One region of the Paraburkholderia sp. RL17-383-BIF-A genome, then DNA from elsewhere that is predicted to be linked to it. Evidence: riboswitches for the same ligand, from Rfam matches in the RefSeq annotation. Region 1 holds a riboswitch; the other holds the start of a gene.

What was found. Region 1 has a riboswitch for glycine ahead of P0D71_RS17080 (D-amino acid dehydrogenase). Riboswitches for the same ligand answer to the same signal wherever they lie in the genome.
Region 2: it holds a riboswitch for glycine, as region 1 does, so the genes downstream of both, gcvT (glycine cleavage system aminomethyltransferase GcvT) here and P0D71_RS17080 (D-amino acid dehydrogenase) in region 1, are expected to answer to the same signal.

The regions. Positions count from the first base shown of each region.
Region 1 is NZ_JARESR010000013.1:59,187-74,413, forward strand. It holds gene P0D71_RS17040 (sugar efflux transporter) at 1-886, shown strand, start outside; gene gnd (phosphogluconate dehydrogenase (NAD(+)-dependent, decarboxylating)) at 1,185-2,282, shown strand; gene P0D71_RS17050 (HAD family hydrolase) at 2,298-2,990, shown strand; gene P0D71_RS17055 (ankyrin repeat domain-containing protein) at 3,142-3,678, opposite strand; gene P0D71_RS17060 (hypothetical protein) at 3,815-3,940, opposite strand; gene P0D71_RS17065 (phosphoketolase family protein) at 4,354-6,747, shown strand; gene P0D71_RS17070 (acetate/propionate family kinase) at 6,761-7,921, shown strand; gene P0D71_RS17075 (BON domain-containing protein) at 7,924-8,184, opposite strand; gene P0D71_RS17080 (D-amino acid dehydrogenase) at 8,366-9,577, opposite strand; glycine riboswitch at 9,768-9,860, opposite strand; gene P0D71_RS17085 (LysE family translocator) at 10,070-10,702, shown strand; gene P0D71_RS17090 (PaaI family thioesterase) at 10,744-11,139, shown strand; gene P0D71_RS17095 (GNAT family N-acetyltransferase) at 11,167-11,694, opposite strand; gene P0D71_RS17100 (helix-turn-helix domain-containing protein) at 11,701-12,273, opposite strand; gene P0D71_RS17105 (lipocalin family protein) at 12,378-12,950, opposite strand; gene P0D71_RS17110 (YceH family protein) at 13,156-13,860, shown strand; gene P0D71_RS17115 (SLATT domain-containing protein) at 13,864-14,382, opposite strand; gene P0D71_RS17120 (acyl-CoA dehydrogenase family protein) at 14,487-15,227, opposite strand, start outside.
Region 2 is NZ_JARESR010000004.1:115,523-130,749, reverse strand. It holds gene P0D71_RS06275 (UvrD-helicase domain-containing protein) at 1-838, opposite strand, end outside; gene P0D71_RS06270 (oxidoreductase) at 1,159-2,208, shown strand; gene P0D71_RS06265 (YdgH/BhsA/McbA family protein) at 2,404-2,754, shown strand; glycine riboswitch at 2,902-2,984, shown strand; glycine riboswitch at 3,028-3,182, shown strand; gene gcvT (glycine cleavage system aminomethyltransferase GcvT) at 3,263-4,381, shown strand; gene gcvH (glycine cleavage system protein GcvH) at 4,527-4,907, shown strand; gene gcvP (aminomethyl-transferring glycine dehydrogenase) at 4,981-7,917, shown strand; gene P0D71_RS06245 (alginate lyase family protein) at 8,077-9,186, shown strand; gene P0D71_RS06240 (L-serine ammonia-lyase) at 9,216-10,604, shown strand; gene P0D71_RS06235 (thiamine pyrophosphate-binding protein) at 10,820-12,544, shown strand; gene P0D71_RS06230 (branched-chain amino acid ABC transporter substrate-binding protein) at 12,684-13,832, opposite strand; gene putA (trifunctional transcriptional regulator/proline dehydrogenase/L-glutamate gamma-semialdehyde dehydrogenase) at 13,919-15,227, opposite strand, start outside.

The sequences.
Region 1 (15,227 bases):
GACCTTGCGGACGATTCTCTCGGCGGCGTGGGTGTTCGGGCCGTCGGTGGGCGCGCTGGTGCTCGCCGCCAGCAGCTTCTACGGGCTCTTTCTGTTCGCCGCCGCCAGTTTCGGTGCCTGCGCGGCCATTGTCTGGCGCATGCGGGAGCCGCAGGGTCATCTGGGCGATCACACGGTGGAAGACACGGCGTCCGAACCTTCCGCTTCGATTACCGTGCCGCCGCTCACCGCACCCGGCGAGGACGCACACGAGGACCTGCCCGGCGTCGCCTCGGCCAACGACATCCGCCGCGCGGTTGCCGCGCTCACGTTGCTCGGCCTTGCCGCGAACGCCACCATGATCGTGCTGCCGCTCTATATCGTGCACGGTCTGAGCGGCACGCACCTGGACGTGTCGATCATGCTCGGCCTCGGCGCTCTGATGGAGATTCCGATGATGCTCGCGCTCGGCGCGAAGTCGTCGGCGTTGCACAAGCCGAACTGGCTCGGCGCGTGTGCTGCGGTGCACGCGGTGTATTTCGCCGGGATGGCACTGGCGGGCAATGTTCATGTGCTGATTCCAATGCAGATGCTCAACGCATTCGTCGTCGCGGTGACCTCGTGTCTGGGCATGACGTATGTGCAGGATCTGATGCCCCACGCGCCCGGCCGCGCCACCGCGCTCTTCTTCAACGCGGCGCGGGTCGGCTCGATTCTCTCGGGCGTGTTGTCCGGTTTGCTGGTGCAGGCGTTCGGCTATCGCGGCACGTTTATGTTCTGCGGCTTGCTGGCGTTATGCGCGCTCGTGCTCTTCGCCGTGCCGGGAGATCGCTATCCGGTGATGTGGCAGGCCGTAAAGCGTTTTGTGCGTTCGCAATACGGCAAACTTCAGGCAAGGCGGCAATAGACGCTCAAGCCCGTTCGAGTCCCCGCCTGCGAGGCCGAAGTGTAAGAGGTCCGTCAGCCGAATCGAAGCCTGCGCGAGCGGGATGCCGCGCAGTCACTCATGTCAGGAACTTTACGCCGCGCAAAGCCTCTGCAAAGAAGCGTATCGTCTTTCGATACATACGGTGGCGCAGCTTCGCAGCACGAGACAAACGCGCGGCTGCCGCGCGTTTGGCGCACGCAGGAAAACACAACTAAAGTAAGCGTAGTCGCGCGCGATCGTTCGCGCCGCCATTGGAACACGCAGCGAAATCACAAACATTGCCGCAGTACAACGAAGCAAATCGAGCAGCGCAACGAGGCACTTTTCGGAGCGAGATATGCAGCTAGGCATGATTGGTTTGGGACGCATGGGCGCCGACATGGTGCGGCGTCTGACGAAGGGCGGTCAGCAATGCATCGCTTACGACGTGCAGCCGGCGGCGGTGGAGAAGCTGAAACAGGACGGCGTGGCGGGCGCGGCGTCGCTGGAAGATCTGATCGCGCAACTCGAGAAGCCCCGCGCCGTATGGCTGATGGTGCCGGCGGCGGTGGTCGATATGACGCTGGAGAAACTCGTGCCTTTGCTGGAGCCTGGCGACATCGTGATCGACGGCGGTAATTCCTACTATCACGACGACATTCGCCGCAGCGCTGAGTTGGCCAAACGGCGGCTTCACTATGTGGACGTCGGCACGAGTGGCGGCGTGGCGGGCCGCGAGCGCGGCTACTGTCTGATGATCGGCGGCGAACCGGAGGTCGTGAAGCGGCTCGAACCGATTTTCTCGACCCTCGCGCCGGGCGCGGGCGCCGCGCCGGCTACACCGGGCCGCGTCAGCGGCGCGAGCACCGCGGAGCAGGGCTTTCTGCACTGCGGGCCGCACGGCGCGGGGCACTTCGTCAAGATGGTTCACAACGGCATCGAGTACGGCATGATGGCCGCCTACGCCGAGGGGCTGAACATTCTGCGCCACGCGGACGCCGGCAAGCACGCGCGCGAGGCCGACGCCGAGACCTCGCCGCTGCGCCGTCCCGAGTTGTACCAATACGATCTGAATCTCGCCGACGTCACCGAGGTCTGGCGGCGCGGCAGCGTGATCGGTTCATGGCTGCTCGATCTGATCGCCGGCTCGCTGGTCAGCGACGCCGATCTGCAGAACTACGCAGGGCGCGTATCCGATTCGGGCGAGGGGCGCTGGACGGTGGCGGCCGCCATCGACGAAGGCGTGCCCACGCCGGTGCTGAGCGCCGCGCTGTTCGCGCGCTTCAGTTCGCGCGGCGAAGCGGATTTTGCGAACCGGGTGCTTTCGGCGATGCGGCATGATTTCGGCGGCCACGTCGAGAAAGCGGCCACGCCGTCCGATGGGCCGAAAGGCTGATTCCAGGGAGCCGCGATGCAAGCCACTACTGCTACGCCGCACGACGTCGTGTTTCTGTTCGATTGCGATAACACTCTGCTGGACAACGACCTTGTGCTGGCCGATCTGCGCGCGCACATGATGCGGGAGTTCGGCGCGCAGAACGCCGCGCGATACTGGGAAATCTTCGAGACGCTGCGCACGGAACTCGGTTACGCCGACTACCTGGGCGCGCTGCAGCGCTATCGCCTTGAGCGGCCGCGCGACACGCGGCTCCTGCTCATGTCCTCGTTCCTGATCGACTATCCGTTTGCGAGCCGTCTGTATCCGGGCGCGCTGAATGTGCTGCGGCACCTGAGCGCACACGGTCCCACGGTTATCCTCTCCGACGGAGATGTGGTGTTCCAGCCGCGCAAGATCGAGCGCTCCGGGCTATGGGATGAAGTCGAAGGGCGGGTGCTGATCTACATCCACAAAGAGTTGATGCTCGATCAGGTGATGGAGTGTTATCCCGCCCGCCACTATGTGATGGTCGACGACAAGCTGCGGATTCTGGCAGCCATGAAAAGGGCGTGGGGCGCGAAACTGACGACGGTGTTTCCCCGCCAGGGGCACTATGCGTTCGACCCGAAAGAGATCGCCAGCAATCCGCCGGCGGATGTGACCGTCGAGCGAATCGGGGAGCTGGTGGATATCGACGTGGAGTGGCTGTTGGCGGAGAAAGGCTAGGTCTTTCGCGGCGCTTGCGAGTCTGCGTGGATCATTCCCGCTCACAGAGATGTAACAAGCGCCGCAAGCCAACGCCGCTCCAGCGCAAGAACCGAGTTTCTTCAAGCCTCACCGCGGTTCAAGAGCCAGGTTCCTTCAAACTCGCTGCGTCTCAGGAACCAAGCTCCTTCAAGCGCGCTTGCGCATCGCCGGCGCCCATGCGGCCGGCTGCGTCCATGGCCGTTACGCCATTCGCATCGCGCGCTTTCGGATCAGCGCCGTGCGCAATCAGCAATTCCATGATCGCCGTGCGATTGAACATCGCGGCGATCATCAACGCGGTGCGTCCGTCCGGCGACGCGCCTTCCACATCCGCACCATGCGCGAGCAAGGTTTCGATCACCGTGTCGAAGCCCTTGAAAGCCGCGCCCGCTATCGGCGTCTGCCCGTTGTCGTTGCGCAGGTTCGGATAGGCGCCGCGTTCGAGCAGCGTGCGCACGGCTTCGACGTGACCGTGGTAACTGGCCAGCATGACGAGGCTGTCGCCCTTGTCGTTACGCAAATTCGGCGGTACGCCTTTTTCGATCACCGCCGCGAGCATCGCGGCATCGCCGCGCCGCGCGAGGTCGAAGACCTGCTGCGCCAGTTCGAGCAATTCCGGGTCAATCGGCTGGCCGGATGGCGGGGAAGTATCAGCGTGGTCCGTCAATGGCATCTCCTTGCAGTAAAGCCGGGCGTCGCACGTCTCGCGAACGCATGAGTGCGCACGAGTGTCCATAAGATGGCGCCGGCAAGATTCTCTCAGGATACACATCTTGCGCCGGCCACGCCCGCGTCAGCGGCGCTCAGCCGTGCCCGAACAGCTTGACCAGCAAGCCGAACACACCGATCAGAACAGCGACACCCGCGAACAGCAGCACGAATGTGATAACGAGGATCAACGGTGCTTTCCAGCGGCTGGGTGTCGGCATGATCGAGTGGTCAGGTAAGGAGGGCGGGCAAAGCGGGATGCGCAGATGCGCTCCGCCGCCGTGCGTACAAGATCACGAGGATAAACGCATTCCCTTAATATGCGCTTACGTCTGGCGTAAGCGGCGTGATGCTGAGTGCCTGCGATATTGCGGACATGTAGTTGGCTCAAGCCGGGGGCGATTGCATCGAACCATGCCGCGCGCTTCCTGTCACACTGCGTGACGTGAACGGGCTCGCCGCCTGAAAAGCGGCATGGATTCCCGCTGCAATGAGGTTTGGCCTCTACGCTTTCGTTATGTCATCTGCGTGACAGGATGGCCGGGTGCGCTGATTTCTGCGCGCCCGCCGCATCACGAACCATCGCCGCCGCGCCCGCTAACCCGCCTGACCGTCCTTTTCAAGGAGTGACGCCGTGGCTGAAGCAACTTCCCGTCCTACGCCGCCGCAAGTTCTAGACGCCGATACGTTGCGCAACATGGATCGCTACTGGCGCGCCTGCAACTACCTCTCGGCCGGCATGATCTATCTGCGTGACAATCCGCTGCTGCGCGAACCGCTGAAGCCCGAACACATCAAGAACCGTTTGCTGGGCCATTGGGGTTCGGACCCGGGGCAGAGTTTCCTGTTGGTGCATCTTAACCGGCTGATCAGGAAGCTCGATCTGAATGTCATCTACGTGGCGGGTCCCGGTCACGGTGCGCCGGCCACGCTCGCGCATTGCTATCTGGAAGGGCATTACTCGGAAATCTATCCGGACCGCAGCGAAGACGAAGCCGGCATGCAGCGCTTCTTCCGGCAGTTCTCGTTTCCCGGCGGCATCGGCTCGCATTGCACACCCGAGACGCCCGGCTCGATCCACGAAGGCGGCGAACTCGGCTATAGCCTCTCGCACGGCTACGGCGCCGCGTTCGACAACCCCGATCTGATCGTCACCGTCATGATCGGCGACGGCGAAGCGGAAACCGGGCCGCTTGCCACCTCGTGGCACTCGAACAAATTCCTCAATCCGATCCGTGATGGCGCGGTGTTGCCGGTACTGCATCTGAACGGCTACAAGATCGCCAATCCGACCATTCTCGCGCGCATTCCCCGCGAAGAGCTGGAAGCCTTGCTGACCGGCTACGGCCACAAGCCATATTTCGTCGAAGGCGACGATCCCGCCGTCATGCATCAACAGATGGCGGCTACGCTCGAACAGTGCATCGGAGAAATCCGCGCGATCCAGCAGCATGCGCGCGAGAGCAACGACGCGTCGCGGCCCCGCTGGCCAATGATCGTGCTGCGTTCGCCCAAAGGCTGGACCGGCCCGAAGGAAGTCGACGGCCACAAGGTGGAAGGCTCGTGGCGCGCGCATCAGGTGCCGGTGCTCGATCCGGTGACCAATGGCAAGAGTCTGAAGCTGGTGGAAAGCTGGTTGCGCAGTTACGAGCCCGAGTCGCTGTTCGACGAAGCGGGGCGCCTCGTGCCGGAGTTGCGCGAGCTCGCCCCGAAGGGCGCGCGCCGGATCAGCGCGAATCCGCATGCGAACGGCGGCATGTTATGCAAGACGCTCGACATGCCGGCGTTTCGCGATTTCGCGGCCGCGGTGAAGAAACCGGGTGGCTCGTATCTATCGCCGACCGAGGTGCTCGGCAAGTTCCTGTGCGAAGTGATGCGCCGGAACATGACGAACTTTCGTGTGTTCGGCCCCGACGAAACCGCGAGCAACAAGCTGACCGCGATCTATGAAGCGTCCGCGAAAACCTGGCTCGCGCAGACCGTCCCGAGCGACGCGGACGGCGGCGAACTCTCGGTGGACGGCCGCGTGATGGAAATGCTCAGCGAACACACGCTCGAAGGCTGGTTCGAAGGCTATGTGCTGACCGGCCGGCACGGCCTGTTCGCCACCTACGAAGCGTTCGTGCACGTGATCGATTCCATGTTCAATCAGCACGCCAAGTGGCTGGAGAAGGCGAAACGCGATCTCGGCTGGCGCCAGCCGGTGCCGTCGATCAACCTGCTGATCACCTCGCTCGTGTGGCGGCAGGATCACAACGGCTTTACGCACCAGGACCCCGGTTTTCTCGATGTCGTTACGAACAAGAGCCCGGACGTGGTGCGTATCTATCTGCCGCCTGATGCGAACTGCCTGTTAAGCGTCGCCGATCATTGCTTGCGTTCGCGCGATTACGTCAACGTGATCGTCGCCGACAAGCAGCCGCATTTGCAGTATCTCGACATGGACTCGGCGGTCACGCATTGCACCAAGGGTATCGGCATCTGGGACTGGGCGTCGACGGATCAGGGCGTCGAGCCCGATGTGGTGATGGCCTGCGCGGGCGACATCGCGACCATGGAGGCGCTCGCCGCCGTGCAGATTCTGAAGGAGCAGTTCACCGACCTGAAGATCCGCTTTGTCAACGTGGTCGATCTGTTCCGGTTGATGCCGGAGCACGCGCATCCGCACGGCTTGTCCGACCGCGATTTCGATTCGTTGTTTACCGACACCAAACCGGTGATTTTCAATTTCCACTCGTATGCGTCGCTGGTTCACAAGCTGACTTATAACCGCACGAACCACGACAACCTGCATGTGCATGGTTATCACGAGAAGGGCAACATCAACACGCCGCTCGAACTGGCGATCATCAACCAGGTCGACCGCTTTTCGCTCGCGATCGACGTGATCGATCGCGTGCCGAAACTGCGCGGTGTCGGCGACCATGCGAAGGAATGGTTGCGTGGCCAGATCATCGAACATCTGGCGTATGCGCACGCTGAGGGCATCGACCGGGAAGAGATCCGCAACTGGACGTGGAAAGGCTGAGCGAGGCATGACCATGCGCACTCCAGACGGTGCTGACGATCAAACGATTCTGGTGTTGAACAGCGGTTCGTCGTCGCTGAAGTTCGGCTTGTTCCGGTACGCCGGTGGCGACGAATCGCTCCTGCTGGAAGGCAGCGCGGAAGGCATTGGACGCAGCGACGGCAGTTTGTGGATCAAGGCGCCCGACGGCCGTGTACTGCTGCAGCAGGAGCACGAACTGGAATCGCAGACCGACGCGCTGCAAAAGCTCGCGCAGGTGCTTGCGCAACAGCATCATGCGCGGCCTTCGGCGGTCGGGCATCGGGTGGTGCATGGCGGACCGCATTTGCGCATGCATCAGCGGATTAGCGCCGACGTGCGGCGTCAATTGCAGGACGCCGTGCACTTTGCGCCGCTGCACATTCCCCCGGCACTTGCGTTGATCGACGAGGCCGAGAAAATTTTCGACGATGCACCGCATTTCGCCTGTTTCGATACGGCGTTTCACGCCACGCTGCCGCCGCGCGCGGCACAACTCGCGTTGCCGCGCCGTTATGTGGAGGCCGGCGTGATGCGCTACGGTTTTCACGGGCTGTCTTATGAATCACTGGTGACGCGGCTCGGCGCCGACTTGCCGGCGCGCGCGGTGTTCGCGCATCTCGGCAACGGTTCGAGCGTGTGCGCGTTGCGCGACGGCCAGTCGATCGATACGTCGATGGGCCTGACGCCGACCGGCGGCGTGCCGATGGGCACACGCAGCGGCGATCTCGACCCGGGTGTGCTGCTGTATCTGATGCGCGTGGAGAGGCTCGATGCCGGCGCGTTGGAGACGCTGCTCAATCGCGAGAGCGGTCTTGCCGGCTACGCGGATGGCGAGAGCGATATGCAGGCGTTGGAAAAACGCGCTGCGGCGGGCGATGCGAATGCGTCGCTCGCGATCGATGCCTTTGCCACTGCGGTGCGTAAGACGATCGGCGGCTATGCGGCGTTGCTGGGCGGAATCGATTTGCTGGTGTTTACCGGCGGCATTGGAGAGCACAGCGAGGCGATTCGCACGCGCGTCTGCGACGGACTGGCTTTCATGGGACTAACCGAAGGCGACCCGGCGGGCAAGGTGAAGGCGATTCACACCGAAGAGGAAAAGCAGATCGCGCGGCATTGCCGCGCGCTTTTACGTCAGACAACCAAGGGCTGACTTCATTCGGGCTTGATGACAGTGTGATCCAGAACGCCTGTTACACCGAACAGGCGCGTCACGTCTTCGAGTGCAGCGGTGCGTTGCTGGTCGCGCTGCAACTCGCCATGCAGCGTGATACGGCCGCGCGAGACTTGGACCTTCACGGCATGCTCGGGAACCGCGGCGTCCCAGGCGAGACGCCGCGTCGCTTCCATGGCGATCTGTGCGTCGCTCAGGCGTGTGTTGTGTGCCTTGGTTTTTGCGGTGCGGGCGTGCGGCATGGGTTCTCCACCGGAGTAACACGGATAGAAGAACACTAGCAGAAATGGAGCATCTGCCATTGGACGACGGCGGCGATTTCACGCCACAGCCGCCGCCCAAACTCCCGCAGCACGGGGAGTTCAAATCTGGGGACGGCTGTGATGTCGAGCCACCGCCGTTAGCGAAACCGCCGCATCACGCCTACTGAATCGCGCCCGCGAGTGCCTGGGCGGTTGCGGCCGACAAGGTCCAGCCCAAATGTCCGTGCCCGGTGTTGTAGAACACGCCACGCCGTTTTCCACGGCCCACCTTGGGCAGCATGCTCGGCAGCATCGGCCGCAAGCCCGCCCACGGAATCACGCGCGAGGTCGATACCTCGGGGAAATACCGCCGCGTCCAGTCCACTAGCGGTGCAATCCGGTCCGAACGGATATCCCGGTTGAAGCCGTTGATCTCCGCCGTGCCGGCCACGCGAAAGCGATCCACGCCCAGGCGGCTCGTCACGATCTTCGCGCTGTCGTCGAGCAGGCTCACCCAAGGGGCGCGCTGCTGGCTGATTTCGTCATCGAGACAAACAGTGATCGAATAGCCCTTCACCGGATAGATATTCACGTGGTCGCCGAGCATGGCTGCAAAATCGCGGCTCTTCACCCCGGCGCAGACGACGATCCGTTCGAACGCAAAGCGCTGCGATTCGCCTTCGAGATTGACCGCCAGTGTAAAACGGCCCTCGGCAGGCTGCTCGATCGAGGTGATCTCGGCATCGTAATGAAATTCGACGCCGTGCCGCACGCACGCCTGAGCAAGGCCGCGCGTGAACTTGTGAATATCGCCGGTCGAATCGGACGGCGTGAAGAATCCGCCGTAAAAATCGCCGTGCAGCGTGGGTTCGATGCCATGCAGCTCGCTCGCCGTCACCGGGCTGCGCTCGAGGCCGCCTTCGCGCAGCAATGCGTTCACCTTGCTGGCGGCATCGAATTCCTTGCGCGTCTTGTAGATATGCAGAATGCCGCGCCGTTCGAGATCGAAGTCGATGCCTTCGGTTTCGGCAATCGAAAACAGATGCTCGCGCGCGGCGATCGCGAGCCGCACGGTTTCGACGGTGTTCGCCCGATAGTGCGGAATCTGCCGCAGGAATTCGCCCATCCACGAGTACTTGTGCCAGGTGGGTGTGGGATTGAGCAACAGCGGGGCGTCGCGCGTGAGCATCCAGCGCAGGCCTTTCATGACGGTGGCCGCGCTGTTCCAGACTTCGGCATTGCTGGCGGACAACTGCCCGCCGTTGGCGAACGAGGTCTCCATCGCCGCATAGCGGTGGCGTTCGAAAACGGTGACGTGGTGGCCGCGCTGGGCGAGGGCGTGAGCGGTCGTGACGCCGGTAATGCCGGCGCCGATAATGGCGATTCGTGACATGTCATGGTCCAGAGTAGTTGAGCATCACCGGTGTCGATTTCATGTCGAAACCGGCGTCGATGCCCCATCTGTCCATGTACCTGAGAGTTTCTTCCCCGCGGCGGCCGGCCCGTCATGAGTGATGAGCCGTGCGCGGAGAATCCCCTTCGGTGGGCGCACGCGGTATGCCGGTGCGCCGCTCTCCAGATGTTCCTGCTGCGCGGTCCTTTTGCCTGAGAGTTTCCGGGGCGGTTGCTCCGTCGGCGTCGTCCGAATTTCTGACGATCTCTCCCGCGCTGCATTGCAGAACGGCTCGACGATACCGTTCAAAATAATTCGCCGCAAGTGTTTCGTGCGAGTCACCGCGCAAGAAGTGGCCAGAAGCGCCGCAATTGAACATGAATGCGGCTCATACGCCAATGCGAATTTCTCAAGCCGGCCGCGAAGCTGAAATCGGCGGCATCGGCTATATTTGGCGGCACTGTCCGACTTTCATTCGCCAAGGAGAATGCCGTGCCCGCCCTCACAACGCTGCTCGCCTTCGGTCTGGTCTCGCTCGGCATGGTGCTCACGCCCGGGCCGAACATGATCTACCTGATCTCGCGATCGCTCTGTCAGGGGCGTCGCGCGGGCCTCGTTTCTCTTGGCGGCGTCGCGCTCGGCTACGTGTTCTACATGTTCTGCGCGGCGTTCGGCATTACCGCGCTGCTGCTGACGGTGCCCTACGCGTACGACGCATTGCGTTTCGGCGGCGCGCTCTATCTGTTGTATCTGGCCTGGCAAGCGGTCAAACCGGGCGGCCGTTCGCCGTTCCAGGTGCGCGACCTGCCGCACGACAGCCGCAGCAAGCTCTTCACCATGGGGCTCGTCACCAACCTCGCGAATCCGAAGATCGCGGTGATGTACCTGTCGCTGCTGCCGCAGTTCATTTCGCCGGGGCACGGCAGCGTGCTCGCGCAGTCGATCGCGCTCGGCTGCGTGCAGATCGTCATCAGCGTGACGGTCAATGCGCTGATCGCGAGCATGGCGGGCTCGATTGCCGTGTTTCTCGCCGGGCGGCCGGTGTGGTTGCTGGTGCAGCGCTGGTTGATGGGCACCGTGCTCGCCGGACTTGCGGTCCGCATTGCGCTCGATTCGCGCCGTTGAGCGCATCTTGCATCTCTCATCTCGAACACAAAGGCATGCTCATGTCCGACTTTCCCATCGACAACCCGTTTCTCGAATCGCTCGGCGTTCGCCTGACGCAATGGCGCGACGGTTACGCGGAACTGGTCATGCCGATCGATGCCAGCAAGCTCAATCGCCAGGGCGTGCTGCAAGGCGGCGCGATCGCGACGCTGCTCGATGCGTCGGCGGGTTATGCGGGCATCTTCGCGCCGAGCGGCGACCCGGCCCGGCATGCGTTCACGCTGTCGCTGACCACCAACTATCTCGACAAGGGACTCGGTGAACTGGTCACCGCCAAGGGTTTTCTGGAGCGCGCGGGCCGCTCGATTTTTTTCTCGCGCAGCGAGGCGTGGGTGGACGGCAAGCTGCTGATCGCCAGCGCGCAGGGCACGTTCAAATATTCGAAGACCGCGTGAGGCGCACAGGCCGGGCCCGCGCTTCGCTCATAGCGCCTTGTACATGATGGTGGTCGAGTCGAACTCATGGGTGTGCGTGCCACGCGCGTATCCCGGGATCACACCTGCTGTCCGATAACCCAGTGCGCTATAGAGCGGCTCGGCGTGGTCGCCGGTGCGGGTGTCGAGCGTGAGCAGGCTGCGCTGCAATCCATGCGCATGGCGTTCGAGTTCCGTCATCAGCGCCCGCGCAATGCCCTGACGGCGGAACGCCGGATGGACCAGCAGTTTGCGCACCTCGGCGCGATGCCGCTGATTCGGCATCGTGTCGTAATCCAGTTGCACGGTGCCCGCAATCGCTTCGCCCTGACGCGCGACCAGCAGCACGAGGCCGCCGGCACGCAACGAAGGCAGCACTTTGCCGCGCCAGAACGCCTCGCACTCGTCGGCGCCACACGGCATCACGAAGCCGACGCTGGCCCCGTCATGCACGCAGGCGCCCAGCAGCGCGCCGAGTTCAGGGAGATGACGCACGAGGTCGTCGGCGGAGAAAGGGGTGAGGGTGGTCGCGCTCATGCTGGCTCACACGATGAACAGAAGATAGCGGGCCGCGCGGTGCGCGGGCGTCACGAAAGCGCTGGGGCCGAACAGTTGGTAGCGCAGGCAGTCGCCGGGTTGCAGGTTGTGGCGCTGGCCGTCCACGGTGATCTGCAACTGCCCTTCCAGCAGGATCAGATGATGTTCGAGGCCGGGCCGTGGCGACGCGTCGTAGGTAATGCGCACGCCGGCGTCGAGTTCGCATTCCAGCGCCTCGCCGCTCAACGCCTGCGCGGGTGGCGACACGGAACGCCGCCGGAAGCCGATGCTGGCGTCGGTCCAGAGCGGCTGGGCGTCGCGCGGCACGAGCGGCGCGAAGTCCTCCTCGACCATGTGCATGAGGCGCGACATGGGCAGGCCGTAAGCCACGCAGAGTTTGCCGAGCACGCTCGCCGTGGGGCTGACGGCGGCGTTTTCGAGGCGCGAGAGGGTTGCGCGACTCACGCCGCTCAGTTTCGCGAGATCGTCGAGCGACCAGTTACGCTCGGCGCGCAGCGCCCGCAGCCGCTGGGCGATACGGCGGTCGATGGCGTTGTCGTCGGAGAGTGGGGTTTCCATATTCGGGAAAATATCTCGAATATGGAAATCGGTCAATGAGGACAAAAATCGGATCTGTCCGGCTGACGCGGACCAACCGTCCGATAGCCGGCCAGGAGCGCGACTTACTCGTGCCTTGTCATACGCAGCATCGACGTGTCGTAACCCAGCGCGCGGACCCGCTCGATCAGCGCGTCTTTCACGCTCGCAGCCGGCGTGGCCTCACGCGTGAGGATCCACAGATAACGTCCGCTCGGCTCGCCGACGATCGACCAGCTATAGTCGTCCGCGTGATCTAGCACCCAGTAGTCGCCGAAGAAGAATGGGCCGAAGAACGACACCTTCAACTTGGCATTGCCCGAATCGGCGACCACCTTCGCGCGGCCCTTCGCGACGTCCAGCGGACCGTTCACCGCGCCTTGGTGGCAACTGTTGACCACGTCGATCAGGCCGTCGTCGCGCGTGGCGTACTCTGCGGTGACCGCTTCGCAATCGCGCTCAAAGCGGTTTTCATAGCGCGCCAGTTCATACCATCGGCCGAGATAGCGGCTGAGGTCCACGGGCTTCGCGGGCTCGGGCACGTGCGCGTTGCCGCTCTTGCCGGCCGGGCTGAGCGCGCACGCGCCAAGCAGGCAGACTGCGCCGACCACGAGTGAAATGGCGCTCAGGCGCAGGACCGGTTGACGGCGTAGGGGCATTGATCGACTCCATTAGCAAAGGATGTTCTGTGACAGCACGCCCCGTGCCAGACGGCCGCGCGCGCGCCCGGCCGTGGCGGAGATGGGTACACCTTCGCGGCCGTGGCCGTTTATCATAGTGCCCACCAACCAGAAAGCGCCGCCCGGCTGTGCAACGGTAAGGCAACATCCACGAGACCCGGCGGCTCATGCCGCGACATCATCCATGAATTCCACTCCCGACACTTCTTCCCGCCCTTCGATCCGCGCGTTGACCCTGCTTGAAGGACGCGTACTCGGCGTGCTCGTCGAAAAGCAGCACACGGTGCCGGACAGCTATCCGCTTTCGCTCAACGCGCTGACCTTGGGCTGCAATCAGAAGACCGGCCGCGCGCCGGTCATGAACGCCACCGAAGCCGAGGTGCTGACCGCCGTCGACGGCTTGAAACGGTTGAGCCTCGTGATGGAGGGCAGCAGCAGCCGCGTGCCGCGCTTCGAACACAACATGAACCGTGTGCTGGGTTTGCCGAGCCAGTCGGCGGCGCTGCTCACCACCTTGCTGCTGCGCGGCCCGCAAACCGCCGCCGAATTGCGGCTCAATAGCGCGCGTCTGCATGGTTTTGCCGATATCTCGTCGGTCGAGGCGTTTCTCGACGAACTCGCGGCCAACGACCCGCCACGGGTCGTGAAACTCGCGCGCACGCCGGGCGAGCGCGAGAACCGCTGGACACATTTGCTGTGCGGCGAAGTGAGTGCGAGCGAGCTGGCGCAGCCAGGCGCCGAAGACGACGCCGTGCCGCTGTCCGCGTTCGAGGCGGTCAAGGCCGAACAGAAGCGCCTTGCCGACGAAGTGAGCCGGTTGCAGGCCGTGGTGCGCCGCATGGCGGCGGAGTTGGGTATTGATGCCGGAGATCTGACGGCCGGCGAATGAGGCTTACGCGTCGCGGCTGCGCGGCGTATCCGCGGACAGCGTGCGTTGGGTGCGATAAAAGACGCGCGGCGGCACGTTGGGCGAGTCTTCGGCGAGCCGGTCGAGTTCGTCGCGGATCGCGCTGAGATAGTGGCCGTCACGCGCATCGGCGTCGCCGGCAAAGACCGCTTCGAGTCTGCGGCGCACCGCGCCATAGCGCGCGCCGGCGGCGCGATGCTTTTCGGCGCGTTCGGCGTAGCGCAGGAACGTTTGCAGCGCGGAGGCGACGGCGGCCGCCACGCTCACGAAGCCGATAAAAATCTTCAGTTCCGGCGAGACGGCTGACGCGTGCAGGGACGCAAACACAGCCGTTCCCACGAAGGCGGTCAACGCGGTGGCAAGCCAGCCGACCTGGCGGTCACGCGCCGATAGCAGATCCGCCATGTCGTAGTGGCTCATCTGGGATTCGCGCGCACGGCGAATCCACTTCAGCAGAAGCTGGTTTTCGTCGACCGGAGGCTCGTAGGCAGGCAGGTTCTTCATGTCGCTCGTCAGGGCAGTTCGATTGCGCAAGCTTAGCGCATGCGCCTGACGACACTGTGCCACATGAAGACGGCGAGCCTCACCAGGAGGCCGGCTGGCCGTGGTTATGCCGCTGCCGCTATCTCCGTCTGCCGCGCCACTCCGAAGCGCTCGTTATGCGCGTTGCCATTCAGGTAGAAGTCACCAATCGCGGCCTCGCGAATGATCGCCGGATTGTGCGACGCCAGCACGCGCGCATTGCGCCAGTAGCGATCGAAGCGGCGCGTCTCGCTGGTGGCCGATGCGCCGCCCACTTCGAACAGCAGCGTCGCCGCTTGCAAGGTCTGCTCGATGACGATCTGCTGCGCCTGGAAAGTCTGGATGTCGAGGTGAATGTAAGTCTGTTCGTCGGCACGGCCTTCCTCGCGCGCGACGGAGACTTCATCGATGGCGCGCGCGAGCGACGTGTTGATGCTTTGCGTCGAATAAGCGAGGCTCGCAAGCCGGCCGACCACGCGCTGCACGAGCGGATTGTCGCGCGGACTCGACGCGCCCGGCACGCCGAAGGTTCGGGTTTTGGTCTGCGTGAACGCGACCGCATCGCGCAGCGCGGCGCGGCTGATGCCCGCGAGGTTCGCGACATGCAGCGCCTGATAGTAAGCCGTGAGCAGGCTGTTGCGACGCGGTTCGGCGGCGTTATAGCGGCGGTAGAGGTTATCGAGCGAGACCGGCACCTGCGTGAAGCGCGCCGTGCCGCTGCCGGTGAGGCGCTGCCCGAAGCCGTCCCAATCGTCGATACGTTCGAGGCCCGGCGCGTCGGATTCCACGAGCACGCGCAGGTCGCTCGAACCGTCGTGCGCGGTGAC
Region 2 (15,227 bases), on a different contig from region 1:
GCAGCTTCGGAAAATCCTTGCTGAGCTGCCCGAGATTTTCGAGCGTCGCGCCGCGCCAGCCGTAAATGGCCTGATCGTCGTCGCCGACCGCCGTGAACGCCGCGCGCTTGCCGGCCAGCAGTTTCACCAGTTCGTACTGACAGGCGTTGGTGTCCTGATATTCGTCGATCAGCAGATAGCGCAGCTTGTTCTGCCAGCGGTCGCGCACCTGTTCGTTCTTCTCGAACAGTTCGGCGGGCAGGCGGATCAGATCGTCGAAATCCACCGCCTGATAGGCATGCAGCGTCGCCACGTAGTTGCGATAGACAATCGCGGCCTGATGCTCGTCCTCGTTCGCGGCAATGGCGATCGCCTGCTCGGGCATGATCATGCCGTTCTTCCACAGCGAGATGATCGATTGGATCTTGCGGATGAAACCCTTGTCCGTCGAGCCGACCTGTTCCTGGATCATGCCGAAGCAGTCGTCCGAATCCATGATCGAGAACTGCGGCTTCAGGCCGACGTGTTCCGCTTCCTGCCGCAGAATCTGCACGCCGAGCGAGTGGAAGGTGCAGACCGTCAACTGATTGACGGGCACTTTGCGGCCTTCCTTGCCGGGCGTGGTGAGCGTCTTGCCTTCGAGCAGCTTGCCCACGCGCTCGCGCATTTCCAGCGCGGCCTTGTTCGTGAACGTGACGGCGGCGATGTGGCGCGGCTCGAAGCCCTTGGCCTCGATCAGATGCGCGATTTTCTGCGTGATCACGCGCGTCTTGCCGCTGCCTGCGCCGGCGAGCACGAGACACGGACCGTCGAGATAACGGACCGCTTCATTTTGAGCGGGGTTCAGGCCTGCGGACATCGTCTGTGGATGGGTGATGCGGTTAAAGCGGCGGTTGAGGGCGCGGTGGCGAAACGCCGGCCGAAGGCCCGGGGGCATGCTGCGCGGCGCCGTGCCGGAACAGGCGCCCCGCACGGTGCGGAGGGTGTTCTGGCCCGCTTCGCAAACGCGCGAGAGGAGCGATGTTAACACGGATGTACGCAACCAATGCCCGCGCCCCATGACGGCGACCAGTACCACCACGACGCCGACGATCCACCTTCAGGACATGCCACAATTGCGGTGTTGCGCGCCGCCGCCACGGTGGCAAAGCGGCGCGCCGTTTTTGCAGGAAGACACGCATGTCCGCATCGCTGAAGATTGGATTGATGGGTTACGGTTTCGCCGGCGCGACCTTTCACGCGCCGGTAATCGCGCACTGCGGCCGCGCGAGCGTTGCGGCCATCGCCACGAGCCAGCCCGAGCGCGCGCTCGCCGACTATCCGCACACGAAGGTGGTGGCCGACCTCGACGCGCTGCTCGCGCTCGACGACATCGACTGCGTCGTGATCGCCACGCCGAACGACACGCACTTCGAGCTGGCGCGCCGCACGCTGGAAGCGGGCAAACACGTGGTGGTCGACAAGCCGGTCACGCTGAATGCCGCCGACGCCCGCACGCTGGCCAACATCGCACTCGCCCGCTGCAAGCTCTTCATGCCGTTTCACAATCGTCGCTGGGACGGTGATTTTCTGACCGTGCGCGATCTGCTCGCGAGCGGCGAATTGGGACGGATCACGCAATACGAATCGCATTTTGACCGTTTCCGGCCGGAGGTGCGGCAGCGTTGGCGTGAGGAAGCGTCGCGAGGCGGCGGTCTGCTGCTGGACCTGGGGCCGCATCTGGTCGACCAGGCGTTGGCCCTGTTCGGCACGCCGCAGAGCGTGTCGGCCACCGTGCGCACGCATCGCGACAATGCCAGCGCACCGGACTACGTGCATATCCAGCTCGGCTACAGTGAGTTCGAAGTGGTGTTGCACGCCAGCGCGTTGACCGCGCTGGTCGCGCCGCGCTTCTCGATCCACGGCACGCGCGGCAGCTATGTGAAAACCGGGCTCGACACGCAGGAAGATCAATTGAAAGCCGGCCTGCGGCCCGGCGACGAAGGCTTCGGCGCGGGCAATGCGGCCGGGTTGCTGCGCGTACTGGAAGGCGATCAGGAAGTCGAGCGCGAGCTGCCGACGCGTAATGGAGATTACGTTGGCTTCTATATCGCCGTGGCCGACGCCATCCAGAACGGCGTGAAGTTCCCGGTCAGCGCTCAGGACGCTGTGGACGTAATGACAATTATCGAACTCGCCGCCCGGAGTTCGGAAGAAGGCGTCCGGCTGCCGTTCGAGCGCGTTCGCTGAACTGTTTGCCCGCGCGTCGAAACGCCTTGTGTACCTAAAATGGCACTTGCCGCCTCCCGCGCGGGCCACGATCCTGACAGGCCCGAAAGGAACATAACGTTACAAATAAGAACGCGCCGCCGGTCAGCGCGCTCCGGCAGTCAGCCGTTGCTACCCAAGTAGCAAGACAAAACGACTATGACTTCCGGAGAGTTCATGCCCCGTACTATCCGCGCGCTCGCCGCGTGCGCCCTGCTCAGTTCGCTCGCCGCCTGTGTGGTGACGCCTCAACCCGCGCCGGCACCGCGCCCCAACCCGCAGCAGATCGCGGATCAGCGCCTGCGCCAGGTCGACGGCCGCATCGAGAATCTCAGCCGCCGTATCGACAATCGCGTGAATCAGGGCTACTACCCGCCCCCGCAAGGCGGCGCGCTGCACCATCGCCTCGACGTGATCCGTCAGGAAGCGCATGACATGGCCGCGCAACACGGCGGTGGCCTGTCCAGCGACGAACAGCGCGTGCTGAATCAGGAACTGGACAACGCGGCACACGCCATCGGCGAATAATCGCGCGCTCAGGCGCCGAAGCAGTGCAAGCGCGGGCATCGCGTCCCGCGCTTTTTTGGCGAGGGCAAGACGCCGCGTCAACCGCCGTGCCGCTCGCGGGCCCAGATTTGACAAGCCCCCGGCCCTCGCGTACATTCGCCGCACGCGTCGGGAGAGCGCGCTGGCCGCAGGAAACCGCAGGCCGCGCCGCCGAAGGGGCACACCCGCAAACTCTCAGGCAAAAGGACCGACCGCGTCGAAGAACCCGCGTTGAACCAAGCTCAGCGCACAGGTTTTTCGCACTCTGGAGAGCGGCAGTAGCCGTCTGCGTCGTTATAAATCGAGCGGATCTGGCAGGCTGCCCACCGAAGGGGCGCGCGTTTCACCGTGACGAATTCACATTCTCACGGCAACGCAATCTCTCAGGTATCGAGGACAGAGGGGCCATGCAACGCATCGCTCGCAGCTAAAAGGCCGCGAGGCGTAGCGCCGCATGGCCTTTTTTGTTTCGCGAGATGCCCGAGGCCCCATGACCGAACTCAAACACACCCCGCTCAACGCCACCCATCGTGCGCTCAATGCCCGCATGGTCGATTTTGGCGGCTGGGACATGCCCGTCAACTACGGCTCGCAAATCGACGAACACCGCGCCGTGCGTACCGACGCCGGCATGTTCGACGTCTCGCACATGTGCGTCGTCGATTTCACCGGCGAGCGCGTGCGCGCCTTCTTCGAATATGCGCTGGCCAATAACGTCGCCAAGCTGCAAACGCCCGGCCGCGCGCTGTACTCCTGTCTGTTGAACCCGAACGGCGGCGTGATCGACGACCTGATCGTCTATTACTTCGGCGAAGATCACTTCCGCGTGGTCGTCAACGCCGGCACCGCCGACAAAGACATCGCCTGGTTCGGCCAGCTCAACGCCGAAGGCAGCTTCGGCCTGACCATCACGCCGCGCCGCGACTACGCGATCGTCGCCGTGCAAGGCCCGAATGCTCGCGAAAAAGTCTGGCAAACCGTGCCGGCCGCGCGCGCCGCCACCGAAGCGCTGAAGCCGTTCAACGCCGCCCGCATCGAAGACACGCCGTTCGGCGAATTGACCGTAGCCCGCACGGGGTATACCGGCGAAGACGGCTTCGAAATCATCGTCCCCGCAGATCACGTCGAAGCGCTGTGGAACGCGCTGCAAGCGCAAGGCGTGCGCCCGGCCGGACTCGGCGCGCGCGACACGCTGCGCCTCGAAGCCGGCATGAACCTGTACGGCCAGGACATGGACGACAACGTCTCGCCGCTCGACGCCGGCCTCGCCTGGACGGTCGACCTCACCTCGCCGCGCGACTTCGTCGGCAAGGGCAAGCTGGAAGCGGACGGTTCGCAGGCCGCGTTCGTCGGCCTGATCCTGCTGAAGGACAACGGCAAGGCAGCAGGCGTGCTGCGTGCTCATCAGAAAGTCGTCACGCCGCAAGGCGAAGGCGAAATCACCAGCGGCACGTTTTCCCCGACCATGCAGGAATCGATCGCCTTTGCGCGCGTGCCGAAAGGCGTGCAGCCGGGCGACACCGTTCACGTTCAAATTCGTGACAAGAACGTTCCCGCAAGCGTGGTAAAACTGCCGTTCGTGCGCAACGGCAAAGTGCTCGCGGTTTAAGCAAGCCGGCGCGTGCGCAAACCTTCACAAGAAAACGCCGGGCCGCCCCAAGTTTTCTTGTTCCCCCTCGGGGGAACCTGGCGCGAAGCGACAGGTTTGGGGGCCCTTTAAGTCATTACCGAATCACACCGCATAGGAGCATCCGATGAGCATCCCGGCCGATCTAAAATACACCGAATCGCACGAATGGGTCCGTACCGAAGCGGACGGCACGCTGACGGTCGGCATCACCGACCACGCGCAGGAAGCGCTCGGCGATATCGTCTTCTTCGAAGTCCAGGAACTGGGCAAAACCGTGACCGCTGGCGACACCGTCGCCGTGATCGAATCGGTGAAAGCCGCTTCCGATATCTATGCGCCGGTCTCGGGCGAAATCATCGAAGCGAACACGGCCGTGGCCGACACCCCGGACTCGGTCAACACCTCGCCGTACGAAAGCTGGCTCTTCAAGATCAAGCCGGCCGCGGACGCCACGCAAGACCGTCTGATCGACGCCGACGCGTACAGCAAGTCGATCGGCGCCTGATTCACCTTTACGTTTAACCCGATTGGTGCGGCGCGTCCCTCGCGCAGAGATAGCCGCACCGCCAGGAACACCCATGAAGCTCGAACACCCGGATCGTCTGATGAACCGCACTCCTCTCTCGCTCGCCGCGCTCGAAGTGCATGACGCCTTCGCCGAACGGCACATCGGCCCGGATGCGGCCGACCAGCACGCGATGCTCGAAGCCCTCGGCTTCGCGTCGCGCGCCGCGCTGATCGACGCCGTCATTCCGAAGACGATCCGCCGCACCGAAACGCTGCCGCTCGGCCCCTTCGCGCAACCGAAAAGCGAAGCCGAAGCGCTCGCCGCGCTGCGTGAACTCGCGGACAAGAACCAGGTGTTCCGCTCGTACATTGGGCAGGGCTATTACAACGCGCACACGCCGACGGTGATCCTGCGTAACGTGCTGGAAAATCCGGCGTGGTACACCGCGTACACGCCGTATCAGCCGGAAATCTCGCAAGGCCGTCTGGAAGCGCTGCTGAACTTCCAGCAGATGATCGTCGACTTGACGGGTCTGGCGATCTCGAATGCGTCGTTGCTCGACGAAGCAACCGCCGCCGCTGAAGCGATGACGCTGCTGCAGCGCATCGGCAAGCCGAAGTCGAACGTGTTCTTCGTGGCCGACGACGTGCTGCCGCAAACCATCGAAGTGGTGAAGACTCGTGCCACGCCGGTCGGCATCGAAGTGAAAGTGGGCCCGGCTGCGGAGGCGGCGAACGCGAATGCGTTCGGCGTGCTGCTGCAATACCCGGGCGTGAACGGCGACGTGCGCGACTATCGCGCGCTCGCCGAAGCGATCCATGCAGCGGGCGGCCACGTGGTGGTCGCCGCCGACCTGCTCGCGCTGACCGTGCTCACGCCGCCGGGCGAATGGGGCGCGGACGTGGCCGTGGGCAATACGCAGCGCTTTGGCGTGCCGGTCGGCTTCGGCGGCCCGCATGCGGCTTACCTCGCTGTGCGCGACGAATTCAAGCGCCAGATGCCGGGCCGCCTCGTCGGCGTGACCGTCGACGCACAAGGCAACCCCGCGCTGCGTCTCGCGCTGCAAACGCGCGAACAACATATCCGTCGCGAGAAAGCCACCTCGAACGTGTGTACCGCGCAAGCGCTGCTCGCGATCATGGCCAGCATGTACGCCGTCTATCACGGCCCGCACGGCCTGAAGACGATCGCGCTGCGCGTGAACCGGATCGCCGCGTTGCTGGCCGAAGGTGCGAAGCAACTCGGCTATACGCTCGTCAACGAAACGTTCTTCGACACGCTCACCTTCGAAACCGGCGTACGCACGCAAGCGCTGCACGACGCAGCGATTGCGAAGCGCATCAACCTGCGCCGCGTGAGCGACACGCAAGTCGGCCTGTCGATCGACGAAACCACGTCGCGCCGCGATCTGGCCGATCTGCTCGAAGTGTTCGCGCAAGCCGCGGGCGCGAAAGACATTCCGCAAGTCGACACGCTCGACGCAAAACTGGCCGCATCGAACACCGCATCCGTGCCGGCCGCGCTCGAACGCACCAGCGCGTACCTCACGCACCACGTGTTCAACCGTCATCATTCGGAAACGGAAATGCTGCGCTATCTGCGCAGCCTGTCCGACAAGGATCTCGCGCTCGACCGCTCGATGATCCCGCTCGGTTCGTGCACGATGAAGCTGAACGCGACTTCGGAAATGCTGCCGGTCACGTGGCCGGAATTCGGCCAGATCCATCCGTTCGCACCGGCTGAGCAAACCGTCGGCTACCGCGAAATGATCGATCAGCTCGAAGAAATGCTGGTCGCGGCCACCGGCTACGCGGCCGTATCGCTGCAACCGAACGCCGGCTCGCAAGGTGAGTACGCGGGCCTCCTGATCATCCACGCCTACCACGCCTCGCGCGGCGAAGCCCATCGCAATGTCTGCCTGATTCCCGCTTCGGCGCACGGCACCAACCCGGCGTCGGCACAGATGGCCGGCATGCAGGTAGTCGTGGTTGCCTGCGACGCGCAAGGCAACGTCGATATCGAAGACCTGAAGAAGAAGGCCGATCAGCACGCCGACAAACTCGCGGCGATCATGATCACGTACCCGTCCACGCACGGCGTGTTCGAGCAGAACGTGCGTGAAATCTGCGAGATCGTGCACGCGCACGGCGGCCAGGTCTATGTGGACGGCGCGAACATGAACGCCATGGTCGGCCTCACCGCGCCGGGCCAGTTCGGCGGCGACGTCTCGCACCTGAACCTGCACAAGACGTTCTGCATTCCGCACGGCGGCGGCGGACCGGGCGTCGGTCCGGTCGCAGTCGGCGCGCACCTCGCGCAGTTCCTGCCGAACCAGATCTCGTCGGGCTATGAACGCGCGCCGAACGGCATTGGCGCAGTGTCCGGCGCACCGTACGGCTCGGCGTCGATCCTGCCGATCTCGTGGATGTATATCGCGATGATGGGCGCGAAGAACCTCACCGCCGCGACCGAAACCGCGATCCTCAACGCGAACTACGTCGCGAAGAAACTCGCGCCGCACTATCCGGTGCTGTATTCGGGCCCGGGCGGACTGGTCGCGCACGAGTGCATTCTCGATCTGCGTCCGATCAAGGAAACCAGCGGCATCACCGTCGACGACGTCGCCAAGCGTCTCGCCGACTACGGCTTCCATGCGCCGACCATGAGCTTCCCGGTGCCGGGCACGCTGATGGTCGAGCCGACCGAATCGGAATCGAAGGAAGAACTCGACCGTTTCATCGAAGCGATGATCGCGATCCGCGAGGAAATCCGCGCGGTCGAAGATGGCCGCTCGGACCGCGAGGACAATCCGCTCAAGCACGCGCCACACACGGCGGCGGTGGTCATCGCGAATGACTGGAAGCACGCGTATGCGCGCGAAACCGCAGCGTATCCGCTGCCCACGCTGATCGCGAAGAAGTATTGGCCGCCGGTCGGCCGCGCGGACAACGTGTACGGCGACCGCAATCTGTTCTGCTCCTGCGTGCCGATCGCCGACTACGAGTAAGCGGACCGCTGCCGCGCAGCGCCCGCTGTCTCGAAAAGAGGCGGCAGGGCGCTGTGCGGTTCTCTCCTGAGTTCTCTGTCGCTCCTGGCCGCAAACGGCTAACATCACACACCGAATCAGCCTAACGAGGAGTTTCGCATGGCGCGAAAGGTGCGATCGATGCAAAGCCGGACCGAACCAGGGCGAGCCCCCACGTGGCGGCAAACCTGCACACTGTTGCTGGCAGGCGCGGCAGTGCTGCTGCCGCTGGCGCAAGCGCAGGCCGCGATGAATTTCTGTGCGGCGCCCGCGTTGCAAACCAGTGAACGCACGAACGCCGATCCGGGCGTGAAAGCGCTGGTGAGCAACGTGCAGGCTCATCTGAACGACCAGCCGCATGCGCTGGCGAAACTGCATACCGAAGGCACGCTGCCGCACGAAGGCATTTACGACCAGAGCGTCGAAGCGGAGCAGGATCTCGATCTGATGCGCGACGCCGCGCTCGCCTGGCGCGCCACCAGCGACGACCGGTATCTGAAGCTCGTCGACCGCCTGCTGTTCGCGTGGGTCACGACGTATCAACCAAGCTTCAATCCCATCGACGAAACCCGCTTCGAAGGGCTGATTCTCGCGTACGACATGACAGCGAGCGCGTTGCCGGTTAAGACGCGCAATGCGTCGATGGCGTTTCTCACGAAACTCGCGACCGGCTATATCGGGCAAATCGACGCGCAGCCGCGGCCGCTCAAAGGCACGTACAAAAACAACTGGCAGAGCCATCGGGTCAAACTGATCGCCATGGCCGCATTCACGCTCGATAACCGCAAGATGATCAATGCGGCCCAGCGGTTGTTCGTCGAGCATATCGGCGACAACATCGAACCGGATGGTTCGACGGTCGATTTCAGCGAGCGCGACGCGCTGCATTACGTCACCTACGATCTGCAGCCGCTCGTGACCGCGGCACTCGCCGCGCGCCGCCATAACCGCAACTGGCTGCCGGACAAGGGCACGGACGGCGCTTCGCTGGAAGCCGCGCTGAACTGGCTCGCGCCATACGCGGCCGGCAACAAGACCCACGAAGAATTCGTGCATTCGAGCGTTCCGTTCGATGCAAAACGTCGCGAAGCCGGCTTGCCCGGCTATTCGGGTCAGTGGGACCCGAAGAACGCGACCGAACTGTTTCACCTGGCGGCACGCCTCGACGGGCGCTATACGCCGATCGCGCTACAGCTCGCACCCACGCCGCCTGCCTGGCTCGCCGTGTGTTTGCCGCTGCCGGCGCGATGAACCAACCATCTATCAGCAGGGAGCAGTAAATGGCAGTCAGCGTGTTCGATCTCTTCAAAATCGGCATTGGTCCGTCCAGTTCGCATACGGTCGGGCCGATGCGCGCGGCGCTGATGTTCGCTCAAGGGCTTGAACGCGATGGGCTGCTTGCTGCGACCGCATCGGTGAAGGTGGAGCTGTATGGCTCGCTCGGCGCGACAGGCAAGGGGCACGGCACCGATCGCGGCGTGATGCTCGGCCTGATGGGCGATGCGCCCGACACCGTGAACCCGGACACGATCGCCGAGCGGCTCGAAAACGTGCGCGTGTCCCGCAAGCTGGCGCTGCTCGGCACGCACGAGGTGCCGTTCGTGCAGAAAGATCAGATTGCGTTTTATCGCCAGGCGCTGCCCGAGCATCCGAACGGTCTCAAGCTGCGCGCTTACGATGCGCAGGGTGAGACGTTGCGCGAGTCGACCTATCTGTCGGTGGGCGGCGGTTTCGTGGTGACGGCGGGTGCGCCGAACACGAAAGTGCTGAGCGCCGTCGATCAATTGCCGCACTCGTTTCGCAGCGGCAACGAGTTGCTTGCGCTGTGCGAATCGACTGGCAAAAGCATCGCTCAGTTAATGTGGGAAAACGAGCGCGTCTGGCATACGGAAGAAGAAACGCGCACCGGCCTGCTGAAGATCTGGGACGTAATGCAAGCGTGTGTCGCACGCGGTTGTGGCATCAACAACCCGGACGCCGACGGTAACTTGCCCGGCCCGTTCCAGGTGAAGCGCCGTGCGCCGCAGCTGTATCGCGCGCTGTCGGGCAATCCTGAACTGGCGCTGCGCGATCCGCTTTCCATGGTCGACTGGATCAATCTCTATGCGATCGCCGTCAACGAAGAAAACGCCGCCGGCGGACGTGTGGTCACCGCGCCGACCAACGGCGCGGCCGGCATCATCCCGGCAGTGCTGCATTACTACACGCGCTTCATGCCCGGCTCGAATCAGCAAGGCGTGATCGACTTCCTGATGACCGCGGCGGCGATCGGCATTCTGTACAAGCTGAACGCGTCGATTTCCGGCGCCGAAGTGGGTTGCCAGGGTGAAGTGGGCGTCGCCTGTTCGATGGCGGCGGGCGCACTCGCCGCGGTCATGGGCGGCACGCCCCGGCAGGTCGAGAACGCCGCGGAAATCGGCATGGAACACAACCTCGGCCTGACGTGCGATCCGGTCGGCGGCATGGTGCAGATTCCGTGTATCGAGCGCAATGCGATGGCATCGGTGAAAGCGGTCAATGCGGCGCGCATGGCGTTGCGCGGCGACGGCAGCCATTATGTGTCGCTCGATTCGGTGATCAAAACCATGCGTGAAACCGGCGCGGATATGAAGACCAAGTACAAGGAAACGTCGCGCGGCGGCCTGGCGGTGAATATCGTCGAGTGCTGAGTTCCGCGCTTCATGGCGCATGACGGCAATCACGCGGGCTCTCGGGCCCGCGTTTTCATTTGCGCGGCGCGCAATGCGCGAGCGCTACAGTTGCGCTGCGCCGTGACAGCGCAGGCGCTGGCGGCGTAAGCTGTCGAAGCGCCACATCGGCCAGCGTCCGGTCGATGCTTGCATTCTCACATCGCACTCATGCACTGCCTGGAGGCTTCATCGCAATGTCGCAGCCGAATGCTCCCGTTTCAGTTTCCGGTTCCTCCGCCGCTCAAACCACCGGCGCGCGTCTTGTCGTCGATGCTTTGCTGACGCACGGTGTCGAACGTGTTTTCTGTGTGCCCGGTGAAAGTTTTCTCGCCGTGCTGGATTCGCTGCACGACGAAACCGAACAGATCCAGACCATCGTGTGCCGTCACGAAGCGGCCGCGGCGAATATGGCCGAAGCCGTCGGCAAATTGACCGGCCGGCCCGGCGTCGCGCTGGTCACGCGCGGGCCGGGCGCCACGCACGCGTCGATCGGCGTGCACACCGCGTTTCAGGATTCCACGCCGATGATCCTGCTGATCGGCCAATGCGCACGCGAGCATCTCGACCGCGAGGCGTTTCAGGAGATCGACTATCGGCGCATGTTCGGTCAGATGGCGAAATGGGTCGCGCAAATCGACGATCCCAAACGCATTCCCGAGTATCTGAGCCATGCGTTTCACACAGCGACGTCCGGACGGCCTGGTCCCGTCGTATTGTCGCTGCCGGAAGACGTGTTGAGCGACGCATGCGACGCCGTAGCAGGGGCGCCGGCGTATCAACGCGTCGCGGCGTCACCTTCGGCGGCGCAGATCGAGAAATTGCGCGCGTTGCTCGAAGGCGCACAACGGCCGATGGTGATCGCGGGCGGCAGCGGCTGGACGCCTGCTGCGTGCGCGGACTTTCAACGCTTCGTCGAGAATTGGCAACTGCCGGTCGGCCTCGCGTTCCGCTATCAGGACACGCTCGACAACGAGCATCCCAACTATGCCGGCGATGTCGGCCTCGGCATCAATCCTGCGCTCGCGCAACGTATCCGCGACGCCGACGTATTGCTCGCGATCGGACCTCGTTTAGGCGAAGCGACGACCAACGGCTACACGCTGCTCGACATTCCAAAAACGAAGCAGACGCTCGTGCATGTGCATCAAGGCGCGGAGGAGTTGGGACGCGTGTATGCGGCGGATCTGCCGATCGTCTCCGGCATGCCGGAGCTGGCGGCAATGCTTGCGGAGTTGGAGCCTTCGTCCGAGCAACTTGCCTGGTCCGGCGCCGCGAGCGAGGCGCATCAGGCGTATCTCGACTGGCGCAAACCGCGCCAGATTCCCGGCGACGTGCAGATGGGCGAAGTGATCCAGCAGTTGCGCGCGCATCTACCGGACGACGCGATTCTCACCAATGGTGCGGGTAATTACGCGACGTGGCTGCATCGGCACTTCTCGTATCGTCATTTTCGTTCGCAACTCGCGCCGACGAGCGGCGCGATGGGTTATGGCGTGCCGGCGGCGATCGCGGCGAAGTCGATGTATCCGCAACGCGCTGTCGTCGCGCTGGCTGGCGACGGCTGCTTCATGATGTCCGCGCAAGAACTCGCGACGGCGATGCAATATGACCTGCACGTGCTTTTCATCGTGGTGAATAACAGCCAGTTCGGCACGATCCGGATGCATCAGGAGCGGCATTATCCGAATCGCGTGCACGGCACCGGACTCACCAATCCGGATTTCGCGGCGTTCGCTCGCTCGTTCGGCGCGCATGGCGAGACGGTGGAGCGGACTGAAGATTTTCTGCCTGCGCTGAAGCGTGCGATGGAGGCGAAGCGCGCGGCGGTGATCGAAATTCGTATGCCGCAGGAAGCGAGCACGCCGGGGGCGACGCTGGAGCAGATTCGCGAGCAGGGGAGGAAGTTGCGGGGGGAATAACTGCGTTGTCGTGCGATCCGCACGCGTAACGAAGCGGCAAACAAAAAGCCCTGCGGTTAAGAAACCACAGGGCTTTTTTTGCGCTGGCTGCTGCGTCATAGCATGACGCAGCAGCCAGATGCTCAAGCAAAAAAACGGCTTACTTCCCACCCACGCTTTGCAGCGTCGTCCACTTGCCGTCGACAACCTTGTACAGCGTGATGCCGCCGTTCTTCAGGTCGCCCTTGCTGTCGTAAGCGAGGTTCGACGACGTCACTGCCGGCATCGAGGTCTTCGCGAGCATCGGCAGATACTTGGCCGGATCGGTCGAGTTCGCCTTCTTCATTGCGTCGAACATGGCCATTGCGCCGTCGTAAGCGTACGGCGAGTACGTTTGCACGTCTTCGTTGAAACGCTTCTTGTACTTTGCGACATAGTCCTTGCCGCCCGGCATTTCTTCCAGCGGCAGGCCGGCGAGCGAAGCCACCGTTCCGTTCGCCGCGTCACCCGCGATCTGGATGAACGTCGGCGTGTGGACCATTTCGCCGCCCATCAGCGGCGCCTTGATGCCCAGTGCCTTCATCTGCTTGACCATCGGTGCCGCTTGCGAATCCGCGCCGCCGTAATAGATCAGGTCCGGTTGAACAGCCTTCAGCTTGGTCAGGATCGACTTGAAGTCGACTGCCTTGTCGTTCGTGTACTCACGATCGACGATCTGGCCGCCCGCTGCCTTCGCTGCCTTTTCGAACTGATCGGCCAGACCCTGGCCGTAGGCCGTGCGGTCGTCGACGATCACGATCTTCTTCATGCCCAAGGTCTTCACCGCGAACGTGCCGGCGACCGAACCTTGCTGCGTGTCGGACGTCATCATACGGAACGTGGTCTTGAAACCTTGTTGCGTATATTCAGGCGCCGTCGCCATTGCGATTTCGGGGATGCCCGCGTTCGCGTAAATGCGCGAAGCCGGGATCGTGGTACCCGAGTTGAAGTGGCCGAGCATGCCCTTGATGCCGTCATCCACCAGCTTTTGCGCAACGGTCGTACCCGTACGCGGGTCGGCCTGGTCGTCGGCCGAGTCCAGCACGAAGCGCACTTGCTTGCCGCCGATCACCGGCTTGGTCGCGTTCATGTCTTCCACTGCCAGCGTGATGCCGTTCTGGAAGTCCTTGCCGTAGTGCGCCTGCGCGCCAGTCATCGGGCCGGCAAAGCCGACCTTCACGTCTTCCGTCGATTGAGCGTTGGCCGTCCCCGCCAGCGACATCGCCGCAACCAGTGCAGCGCCTGCCAGCTGTTTCATCTTGTGTTGCATAGCTTCTCCTTGGTACCAGGTGTGGATGGAGCGGTTTCGGGGTCGCCGTACCGCTTCCGTTTTATTGAGTGATCAGAGAGGTTCGCTCAACCGATCGTCATCAAATTCGCATTACCGCCTGCAGCTGCCGTATTCACGCTGACCGAGCGTTCCGTCAACAGACGCTCGAGCGCGTAATCCTCGTCGCCGCTTTCCAGCGCGCGAGACGCGACGCCCTGCACCGACACGATCGGGCCCGCGCGCTTCGCGACTTCCTTCACCAGCGCCAGCAGTTCATCGCTATCGCCTTCGAACAGCACGGCGTCGAACGGCGTATCCGCGCTCTTCTTCACGCTTGCATGCGACTTCAGCGAGGCGGGCAATTGCGACACCAATTGTTCCCCAGCCGCGCCTTCGAACAACGCGCGATTTCCCGTAGCCAGCGCCGCGGCGAACTGCACGCGCGCACCGCTTGCCGTCGACGCGACACACAGCACCGTGCCGCGCGCGCCCAGCGTGTACGTATTGCGCTCGCCGGTCGGTCCCGACAATACCGCCGTGGCGCCCGCCGGCACATGCGACAGATAGCCGTCGCAGCGCGCGGCGAGTTGCGGCTCGCGTTCGGTAATCAGCCAGTCGCGGTAAGCCGTCAACGCAGCGGACGGATTGTCGCCGTTTTCGGCAGCGCGCGGTACATCCACGACCAACGCCTGCGCGAGCGACTTCGGCAAACCGGCCGGACGCGTGGCGAGGAGACGCTGCAGATACAGCGCGCCGCCCGCTTTAGGCCCCGTGCCCGACAGACCTTCGCCGCCGAACGGCTGCACGCCGACCACCGCGCCGATCACGTTGCGGTTCACGTAGATGTTGCCCACGTGCGCGCGGCTGATCACATGCGCGATCGTTTCGTCGATCCGCGTATGAATGCCGAGCGTCAGGCCGTAACCGGTCGCGCGGATCTGCTCGAGCAGTTTGTCCAGCTGGCTGCGGCGGTAACGCACCACGTGCAGCACCGGACCGAACACCTCACGCTTCAATTCGTCGATGCTGTCGAGTTCGATCAGCGTCGGCGGCACGAAGGTGCCTTGCGCGCAACCGTCCGGCATCGGCAGTTGCTCGACCTTGCGGCCCTTCTCGCGCATCGCCGCGACGTGCGCGTCGATACCGCGCTTCGCGTCGAGGTCGATCACCGGGCCGACGTCGATCGACAGGCGGTCCGGATTGCCCACAGCGAGTTCGCGCATCGCGCCCGTCAGCATCTCCAGCGTGCGGTCCGCAACATCGTCCTGCAGACAAAGAACGCGCAACGCGGAACACCGTTGACCTGCGGAGTCGAACGACGATTGCAGCACGTCCGCGACCACCTGTTCGGCGAGCGCCGACGAGTCGACGATCATCGCGTTCTGGCCGCCCGTT